4 regions of the Rahnella sp. WP5 genome follow, and region 2 is predicted to be linked to each of the others. Evidence: predicted binding sites of a transcription regulator. Region 2 holds the regulator's gene; each other region holds the start of a gene.

Region 1 (2,208 bases), on a different contig from region 2:
AGTTTCATAAAAATGTCCTGAATTAAAAAAGGGTTAGCCCGGCGTCAGACAAGGAAGTTGCCAAGCACCAGCAGGGAGACTGAGACATTGATGGCGCCGCCAATGCGCGTAGCAATTTGGGCAAATGGCATCAGTTGCATGCGGTTACCCGCTGTCAGAATGGCGACGTCACCGGTACCGCCCTGACCGCTCTGGCAGCACGAAACAATGGCCACATCAATCGGGTGCATGCCAATTTTCTTGCCGACGAAGAAGCCGGTGGCGACCAGCGCCGCAACGGTGCTGACAATGACCAGGAGATTAGAAATGGTGAATGCGGCGACCAGTTCATTCCACGGTGTGATGGCCACGCCGACGGCGAACAAAATCGGGTAGGTGACGGAAGTCTGGAAGAATTTGTACACCACCTGAGAGCCTTCCAGCAGGCGGGGTGAAACGCCGTGCGCCAGTTTCAGGCCAACGGCCGCAAACAGCATGCCGACCGGTGCAGGAAGACCAATCAGTTTGTGTAACAGCATGCCCACCATATACAGCAGAACGGCCAGCAGGGCGCCTGCCGCGATGGTGGTGACATCCGTTTTACCACCGGTGCCGCTCAGCTTGCTGCTGTCAGCGGTGGCATTTTTGGAAGACGGCATCAGCTGGCCTTCGCCGGTCAGATGCGGATAGCGTTTACCCAACTGGTTGAGCGAGCCGGAAATGACGATAGCGGTCAGACCCCCCAGCATCACGATAGGCAGAATGCGACCCAGCGCTACGCCCTGATCCATATGCAGGATGGCTGCATAACCGATGGAAAGTGGAATCGCTCCTTCACCGACGCCACCGGCCATAATCGGCAGGATCAGGAAGAAGAAAATCTGGAAAGGTTCCATGCCCAGCGACAGACCCACGCCCATCCCGACCAGCATGCCGACCACTTCGCCACACAGCATCGGGAAGAAAATACGCATGAAACCCTGGATCAGCACTTTGCGATCCATGCTCATGATGCTGCCCACGATGATGCAACAAATGTAGAGATACAGAATGTTGGTGCTTTTATAGAACTTGGTGGTGGATTCCACCACGACATCCGGCAGCAGGCCGTAATAGACCAGCGCGGAAGGAATGAACGTGGCGCAAATCGCTGCCGCGCCCATCTTGCCGATGAAAGGAAGACGTTTGCCGAATTCGCCGCAGGCGAATCCAAAGAACGCCAGCGTGGCGACCATGACCACGATGTCGCTCGGCAGTTTGCCGTCGAGACAATCTATTGCGATAAGCAACCCCGCCATGGCAAACAGCGGCAACGGAATAATGCCGATTTTCCAGGTGTCGAGAATGTGCCACCATTTTTCTTTTAATGAGAGCTGTTTTGCGGAAGAAACTCCCGCGGGAACAGAATAAGTGTCGTCGGTTGTACTCATGATGAATCCCCTGTGTCAATTTGTGCAGGGAGTGTAAGAGGAATAATAACCGGTAATATGTGAAGTGCCGCAAATTAGGCAGAGTGTTTTAAAGGAGCGAAAGGTTTTTATGGTTTTAATTAATTTAAAAATTCGTGATGCGTTTATTTTCTCGTGGTTTTTATGGTGTTATTTGTAATTATAATATTACTGTTAATTTATCGTGAAATAGCTGTTGTGAATTATGTGTTGTGCCGTCAGAGGCTTGCGGTGCCTGAAGGTGTTCTGCGGCATGCCTCGCAACTTTGATCCTTCATTCTGACGGAAATACAGGGGGATGATAATCTTCACATACTGTTTGTTAATATCACGGTCTGGCGATAGGTTCTCCGATGCGGTTCCGTCCTTCTTTTCAGATAAAGCTTTTTGTTTATCTTGTTGTGTTATTTATGGCGCTTTTTTCGCTGACAGGTGTTTATTACTATCACGATATAGAACGTCAGTTATATGAAGATATGGGTATTCGTGCAAAAGTTCAGGCAGAGGAAATTGCACTTATTCCCTCATTAATTACCGCAGTTGAAAATAAGGACATTTCAGCAATTAACAGTTTAATGAGGAATATTTCTGCTCACAGCGATGCCAGTTATATGGTGATCGGCGATGGTAAAGCGATACATCTGTTTCATTCGATTTATGCTGACCGCGTCGGAAAAACGCTGGTCGGAGGGGACAACGAAGAAGTGCTGGCGGGTAAAAGCACCACCACCATCCGGCTGGGTGGGATCGGGCTGTCGCTGCGCAGTAAAGCACCGATCGT
Region 2 (2,208 bases):
CTGCTGCTGGCGGGTTAGCAGTGGGGGTAACGCGGTTTCGGGATCGGTGTGTTGCGTCAGCAGGCTGTACTTAGCTTCGAAATAATCCGCGAGTTGCAGATAGAGCTGGCTGAGCGTTTCGCGCATCGGCTGTTCTTCCGAAATACGAAACCACGCCCAGTTAAACAATCCGTACCAGGCTGTGCCAGCGGCGAACAACACCGGGGCCTGCCACATCGGGCGCACGCCCACCATACTCAGCGTGAAGATAGTCGCCACCAGCGCACCGGGCAACAGGCGCGCATGCAGCGGGCTGATTTCACCGGTGACGCCCAGCAGTAACGCCAGCGACAGCATGATCAGCGGCAGCGGTATATGCCAGCTTTCGAGCATCAGTTGCAGCAGAAGGCTGCTCACGGCAAAGAGTGAACCGCCGACGAGCAGGCGTTTGAAAAAGCGTTTATGCGGGGTATCCAGACCGGCGATGTTACAACAGGCCGGGCAGAGGGAAAACAGCAGGCCCATTTGCAAATTGCCAAACAGCCAGCAAATGCCAACAGGTAAGCACAACACCAGCGTCTGGCGCAGCGCGTAGTTCACTTCAGGATGGTAAAACAGTCTTCGCCATAGCGTCATGGGTAAAGCTTAGCCCATAAAAAAGGCGCGACAGTGTTTTGCCGCGCCAATTTTTGAGGGATTAACGTGTGCCGTAAACGACAATCGTTTTACCGTGTGCGGAGATCAGGCTCTGATCTTCCAGCATTTTGAGAATGCGTCCGACTGTTTCACGTGAACAACCGACGATTTGGCCAATTTCCTGGCGGGTGATCTTGATTTGCATCCCGTCCGGATGGGTCATTGCATCAGGCTGTTTAGCCAGATTGAGCAAGGTTTGAGCGATACGACCGGTAACGTCAAGGAAGGCAAGGTTGCCGACTTTCTCTGACGTCACTTGCAGACGGTTTGCCATCTGCGCGGAGAGACGCATCAGAATATCCGGGTTAACCTGAATCAGCTGGCGGAATTTTTTATACGAAATTTCAGCCACTTCACAGGCAGTTTTAGCACGTACCCAGGCACTGCGTTCCTGACCTTCTTCGAAGAGTCCCAGCTCACCGATGAAGTCACCTTGGTTAAGGTAGGACAGTATCATTTCCTTGCCTTCTTCATCTTTAATCAGGACAGCAACTGACCCTTTCACGATGTAGTAAAGCGTTTCGGCTTTTTCACCCTGGTGAATCAGCGTACTTTTAGAAGGATACTTATGTATATGACAGTGAGACAGGAACCATTCAAGAGTCGGGTCTGTTTGTGGCTTGCCGAGAACCATTTGCTATTATCCTCTGTTGTTATCGCTGCCCAAAATCACAGGGCTCAGAGTTCCCTGTACGGCACTTCAAATCCAAAGCGCCCTTTCAGCATATAACTCTCCAGAAATGCTGCAAGCGGATGTCGGAGTGCAACAGCCTGTTTATTGCTGTCATCACCGTGGGTTCTGTACTTAAACCGCAAAAACCGTCACCGCAATTTACTGGAAAGTATGTTTCGGCTTTGTTTGTAGCACAGGTTTGAGATGCTGTCTTCTGTTGTCTCGCTTCAGCATGATGGCGATCGGGTTACGTTGCCAGATTTTAGGTGAAAGGGTACTCTGAGAGCAGATTTCGACAAGTTTATTCACCGGGAGAATAGTTCATGCATGCACGTGTCAAATGGGTTGAAGGACTGACATTTTTAGGTGAGTCTGCATCGGGTCATCAGATTTCAATGGATGGAAACGCGGGTGATAAAGCCCCAAGCCCGATGGAAATGTTACTGATGTCCGCAGGGGGGTGTAGTGCAATCGACGTGGTGTCAATTTTGCAAAAAGGTCGTAATGACGTGCGTGATTGTGAAGTGAAGCTGACCTCACAACGCCGCGAAGAAGCGCCGCGTCTGTTCACTCACATCAATCTGCATTTTATCGTCACCGGTAAGGATCTGACCGATAAGATTGTTGAACGCGCAGTCAGCCTGTCTGCCGAAAAATACTGTTCTGTGTCTCTGATGCTGGGGAAAGCGGCCACAATCACCCACAGCTTTGAAGTGATTGCAGCCGAATAAAGTTTACTCGATCTTCTTGCCTTCCATCAGGCGCTGCACCAGCGGCGCCATGATCAGCTCCATCGCCAGCCCCATTTTGCCGCCCGGCACCACCAGTGTTTTGATGTGCGAGATAAACGACCCTTGCAG
Region 3 (2,208 bases), 260 kb from region 2:
CTGCAAAGCAATTTTGCCCTCGCAGGGACCATGTGTCTGGTGTATCTGCTGGCAAAACGCGCCCTGCCGCGTTATGCGGTGGTAATGGCGCTGGTTGCCGGGCTGATCGTCGCCGCATTACAGGGGAATATTGCGCTGCACGGTCAGACGCTGACCTTCGCCGCACCGGCGTTTGTGATGCCGCATTTCACACTTTCCTCGATTATCGGCATCGGCATTCCATTTTTTGTGGTGACCATGGCCTCACAGAATGCGCCGGGCATCGCCACACTGAAAGCGCACGGCTACCATCTGCCTGTTTCGCCACTGATTTCCTGGACGGCGCTGACTGCGTTAGTTTTAGCGCCGTTCGGCGGTTTTACCATCTGTATCGCCGCCATTACCGCCGCAATTTGTATGGGTGAGGATATTCATCCTGATCCCAAAAAACGCTATATGGCAGCCGTCTCGGCAGGCGTTTTCTATCTGATTGCGGGCGTGTTTGGCGGTTCCATCGGCATGGTCTTTACTGCGTTGCCGGAGGCGCTGATCCACACCATCGCCGGGCTGGCGCTGCTCGGCACCATTGCTGGCAGCCTGTACCGCGCGCTGGAAAATGAGCGTCAGCGCGACGCGGCAGTCATTACGTTTCTGATCACTGCTTCCGGCGTCACGCTGCTGGGAGTCGGTTCGGCATTCTGGGGGCTGGCCGGTGGTGTGATAACCCATCTGATCCTCAGCATTCCGGCGCGCAATCGTGATAAATCTGCCGGGAAAAGTTGAGTCCGTTCAAGTTATGGGTAACAGGTTTTCGTAACACGGCGCAAAGTGACGACGATCACATTTTATGACCGGCAAACCCTCTTTACTGGGCGCAATCAGGCCCTTTAAAGAGCGAGAATTCCATGACTATTGCCACACAATCCTGCGTCGTGACCGGGAAAAAAGACGTTTCGGTGATCAACCAGACCCTCGACTACACCGGAGCAGGTACGCTGGTGAAAATCACCCGCGGCGGCATCTGCGGCTCGGATCTGCATTATTACGAACACGGCGCGGTGGGTGATTTCAAAGTGCGCGAGGCGATGGTACTCGGCCACGAAGTGGTGGGTGTGGTGGAGAAATCGGATAACCCGCGTTTGCAGCCTGGTCAGAAAGTGGCGCTGAACCCGAGTAAGCCGTGCAAAGCCTGCAAATACTGTCTGTCCGGCGACGAAAACCAGTGCACCACCATGAAATTCTTCGGCAGCGCGATGTATTTCCCGCACATCAATGGCGCGTTTACGCAGTATAAGATCGTCGACAGCGACCAGTGCATTCCTTACGACAATCAGGTCAGTGACCGTCTGATGGTGTTCGCCGAGCCGCTGGCCGTCGCCATTCATGCCGTCAATCAGGCAGGCGATATTCATGGCAAAACGGTGTTTGTTTCCGGCGTCGGTCCGATCGGTTGCCTGATCGTGCTGGCGGCGAAAGCCAAAGGCGCCGCGCAAATCGTGGTGACGGACCCGAGCGAACGTTGCCGCACGCTGGCACTGGCGGTGGGTGCAGGTAAAGCGCTGGACGCCGCACAGGGTGATTTCAGTGAATATCAGGCGGAGAAAGGCTTTTTCGATGTCTCCTTTGATGCCTCCGGCCATCCGTCTTCCATCCGCCGTTGTCTGGAAGTGACCCGCGCGCGCGGCACGCTGGTTCAGGTCGGCATGGGGCCGGTGGTGAATGAATTCCCGCTGATGATGCTCATTGCCAAAGAAATTAACTGGGTCGGCAGCTTCCGCTTCACCGAAGAATTCAACACGGCGGTCGAATGGCTGGCGAATAAAACTGTCGATCCGATGCCGCTGCTGTCGGCGGAATTCCAGCAGGAAAGCCTGGTGGAAGCGCTGGAATACGCCCTGGATAAATCCAAAGCCTCGAAAGTGCAACTGGTTTTCTAACCGGGTCTGCAATACCAGTCACAATATCAAAACACCGTTTCATTTTATTATATCCTCTGATTTTTATCCTCAGAGGACATTTGCATTATGGTAAAGGACAACGCGAAAAAGCAGGTCGCTCTGCTGCTGGCCGACGGATTTGAAGAAGGTGAAGCGGTAATTGTGCTCGATATTCTCGAGCGGCTGGAGATTCAGGTCACCACATTAGCCTGCCAGAAAAGCCTGACGCTGCGCACCTATCACGGCATTCAGATGCAGGCCAACGAACTGCTGTCCGCGCAGGGGGATCGTT
Region 4 (2,208 bases), on a different contig from region 2:
GCCTGTTATCCGTGTTTCGCCAGAATCCCCGAAGAGAGAGCCATGAAGCCAAAATCTGTCACCCTCGATGATGTCGCGCGCCACGCCGGTGTGTCTTATCAGACCGTTTCGCGCGTCCTGAATCAGGCTGCACACGTCTCGGTCAGAACGCGCAACAAAGTCGAACAGGCAATGGCTGCGCTGAATTACGTCCCGAACCGTGTCGCCCAGCAACTGGCGGGCAAACAAAGTTACACCCTTGGGCTGGCGACCACCGAGCTGGCGCTACATGCCCCGTCGCAAATCGCGTCGGCAATGAAAACCCGCGCAAACCAGCTAGGTTTCAACGTCGTGATATCGATGATTGATAACCTGAGCCTTGCCGCGTGTCGTACTGCGGTGAATGAACTGATGTCACAGCGTGTCGATGGCGTACTGATTAACGTGCCGCTGTCGAATGAGGACGCAGACGCGATCGCACAGCTTTGTGGCAATTTACCGGCGCTGTTTCTGGATGTCGATCCGCAGGCCGATGTGTTTAAAATTCTGTTCGATCCTCACTGCGGGGCAGAGCAGGGCGTCGAACATCTGCTGGCGCTCGGACATCAGCAGATCGCCGTACTGACCGGCCCGCTCGAATCCATATCTGCACGCTTACGTTATGAAGGCTGGCTGAATACGCTGGCATTGCACGATATTACGCCGTGCACGGTTCAGCATGGCGACTGGAGCGCGGCTTCGGGTTACCAGCAGGCGTTATTGTTGCTCAATCAGCCCGCACGCCCTACGGCGATTCTGGTCGCCAATGATCAGATGGCGCTGGGCGTACTGCGCGCTGTCCATGAGTTTGGCCTGCGGGTGCCGGAGCAAATCTCGGTGATGGGCTATGACGATACTGAAGACAGCGCATTTTTCTTCCCGCCGCTGACCACCATCAAACAGGATTTCCGCCTGCTCGGTCACGAGAGCATTAACCGGCTGGTAGAGCATCTGCATACGCATGGCGATCACCCGCAGTCCTCATTGTTACTGCCCACTTCTTTGGTTGAACGCCACACAACCGCCAGACCGGGTACAGACACTGTGTCGCAGGAAACTTTATCGCAGGAACTGATCCGCATCGCACGTCAGCTCAGCGCGCTGTGAATCTTTTTTAAGAACTGACTGACGCGGAATTTGTGATCCGCGTCCCTTTCCCGCATCCCCGCACTTTACTTACTCTCTCCGGTTACGCATGTTTATATTATTGTGAGCGCATAACAATTTACCGGGGAGATATTATGAATCCATCAGCGGAAGATAAATTATCATCGCTGGCCACTGTTCTGGCCCGCCGTGACTGGGAAAAACCGGCCTCGACGCAGTGCAACCGATTACCCGCACACCCGCCGTTCAACAGCTGGCGAAATGCAGAGAAAGCGAGAAACAACAAGGCTTCAGAAAAAATTCGTAACCTGAATGGCGAGTGGGCGTTCAGCTATTTTAACCGTCCTGAAGCCGTGCCGGAGCAATGGCTGCAACAGGATCTGCCTGATGCCGATGCTGTGCAGGTGCCGTCAAACTGGCAGTTAGCGGGTTATGACGCGCCGATTTATACCAACGTGCAGTACCCGATCCCCGTCAATCCGCCGTTTGTACCGGAAGAAAATCCTGCGGGTTGTTACTCGCTCACAGTTTCTGTGGATAATGACTGGCTGAGCAGCGGGCAGACGCGCATTGTGTTCAACGGCGTCAATTCTGCGTTCTATTTATGGTGCAACGGTCAGTGGATCGGCTATTCCCAGGACAGCCGTTTACCGGCGGAATTCGATCTCAGTCATGTGCTGCACGCGGGTGAAAACCGTCTGGCGGTGATGGTGCTGCGCTGGAGCGACGGCAGTTATCTGGAAGATCAGGATATGTGGCGCATGAGCGGCATCTTCCGTGATGTCACCTTGCTGCATAAACCGGCAGAGCAGATCACCGATTTGCAGGTGCGCACGCATCTGTTCCACGGCTTCACGCAGGCCGAGCTGGAAGTACAAGTCAGCGCCGCGGTGCCGCAGGACACCGCAGCTGATTATCAGGTGCGCGTCCAGTTATGGCAGGGCGATAAACCGGTCGCAGAACATCAGCAACCGCTCGGCAGTGAAATCATTGATGAACGCGGGACGGCATTTGACCGCACCACGCTGCGTCTGCCGGTCAGCCGGCCCGCATTATGGAGCGCTGAACAGCCCGCTTTATACC

What was found. The regulator CRP, encoded in region 2, controls carbon source genes, mostly activating them, when cyclic AMP is high. The targets are predictions, from matches to a motif close to ATGTGANNNNNNTCACAT.
Region 1: the regulator CRP is predicted to act here: its motif matches at 1,467-1,484, upstream of EX31_RS17775 (2-hydroxycarboxylate transporter family protein).
Region 3: the regulator CRP is predicted to act here: its motif matches at 806-823, upstream of idnD (L-idonate 5-dehydrogenase).
Region 4: the regulator CRP is predicted to act here: its motif matches at 1,156-1,173, upstream of EX31_RS21425 (beta-galactosidase).

What each region holds. Positions count from the first base shown of each region.
Region 1 is NZ_KN050720.1:110,447-112,654, reverse strand. It holds gene EX31_RS17780 (fumarylacetoacetate hydrolase family protein) at 1-8, opposite strand, end outside; gene EX31_RS17775 (2-hydroxycarboxylate transporter family protein) at 45-1,409, opposite strand; gene EX31_RS17770 (ATP-binding protein) at 1,781-2,208, shown strand, end outside.
Region 2 is NZ_JQJR01000007.1:35,459-37,666, reverse strand. It holds gene EX31_RS04625 (YccS/YhfK family putative transporter) at 1-615, opposite strand, end outside; gene crp (cAMP-activated global transcriptional regulator CRP) at 677-1,309, opposite strand; gene EX31_RS04615 (OsmC family protein) at 1,672-2,079, shown strand; gene EX31_RS04610 (phosphoribulokinase) at 2,083-2,208, opposite strand, start outside.
Region 3 is NZ_JQJR01000007.1:294,375-296,582, forward strand. It holds gene EX31_RS05715 (benzoate/H(+) symporter BenE family transporter) at 1-762, shown strand, start outside; gene idnD (L-idonate 5-dehydrogenase) at 885-1,916, shown strand; gene EX31_RS05725 (DJ-1/PfpI family protein) at 2,004-2,208, shown strand, end outside.
Region 4 is NZ_KN050721.1:24,503-26,710, forward strand. It holds gene EX31_RS21420 (LacI family DNA-binding transcriptional regulator) at 43-1,125, shown strand; gene EX31_RS21425 (beta-galactosidase) at 1,260-2,208, shown strand, end outside.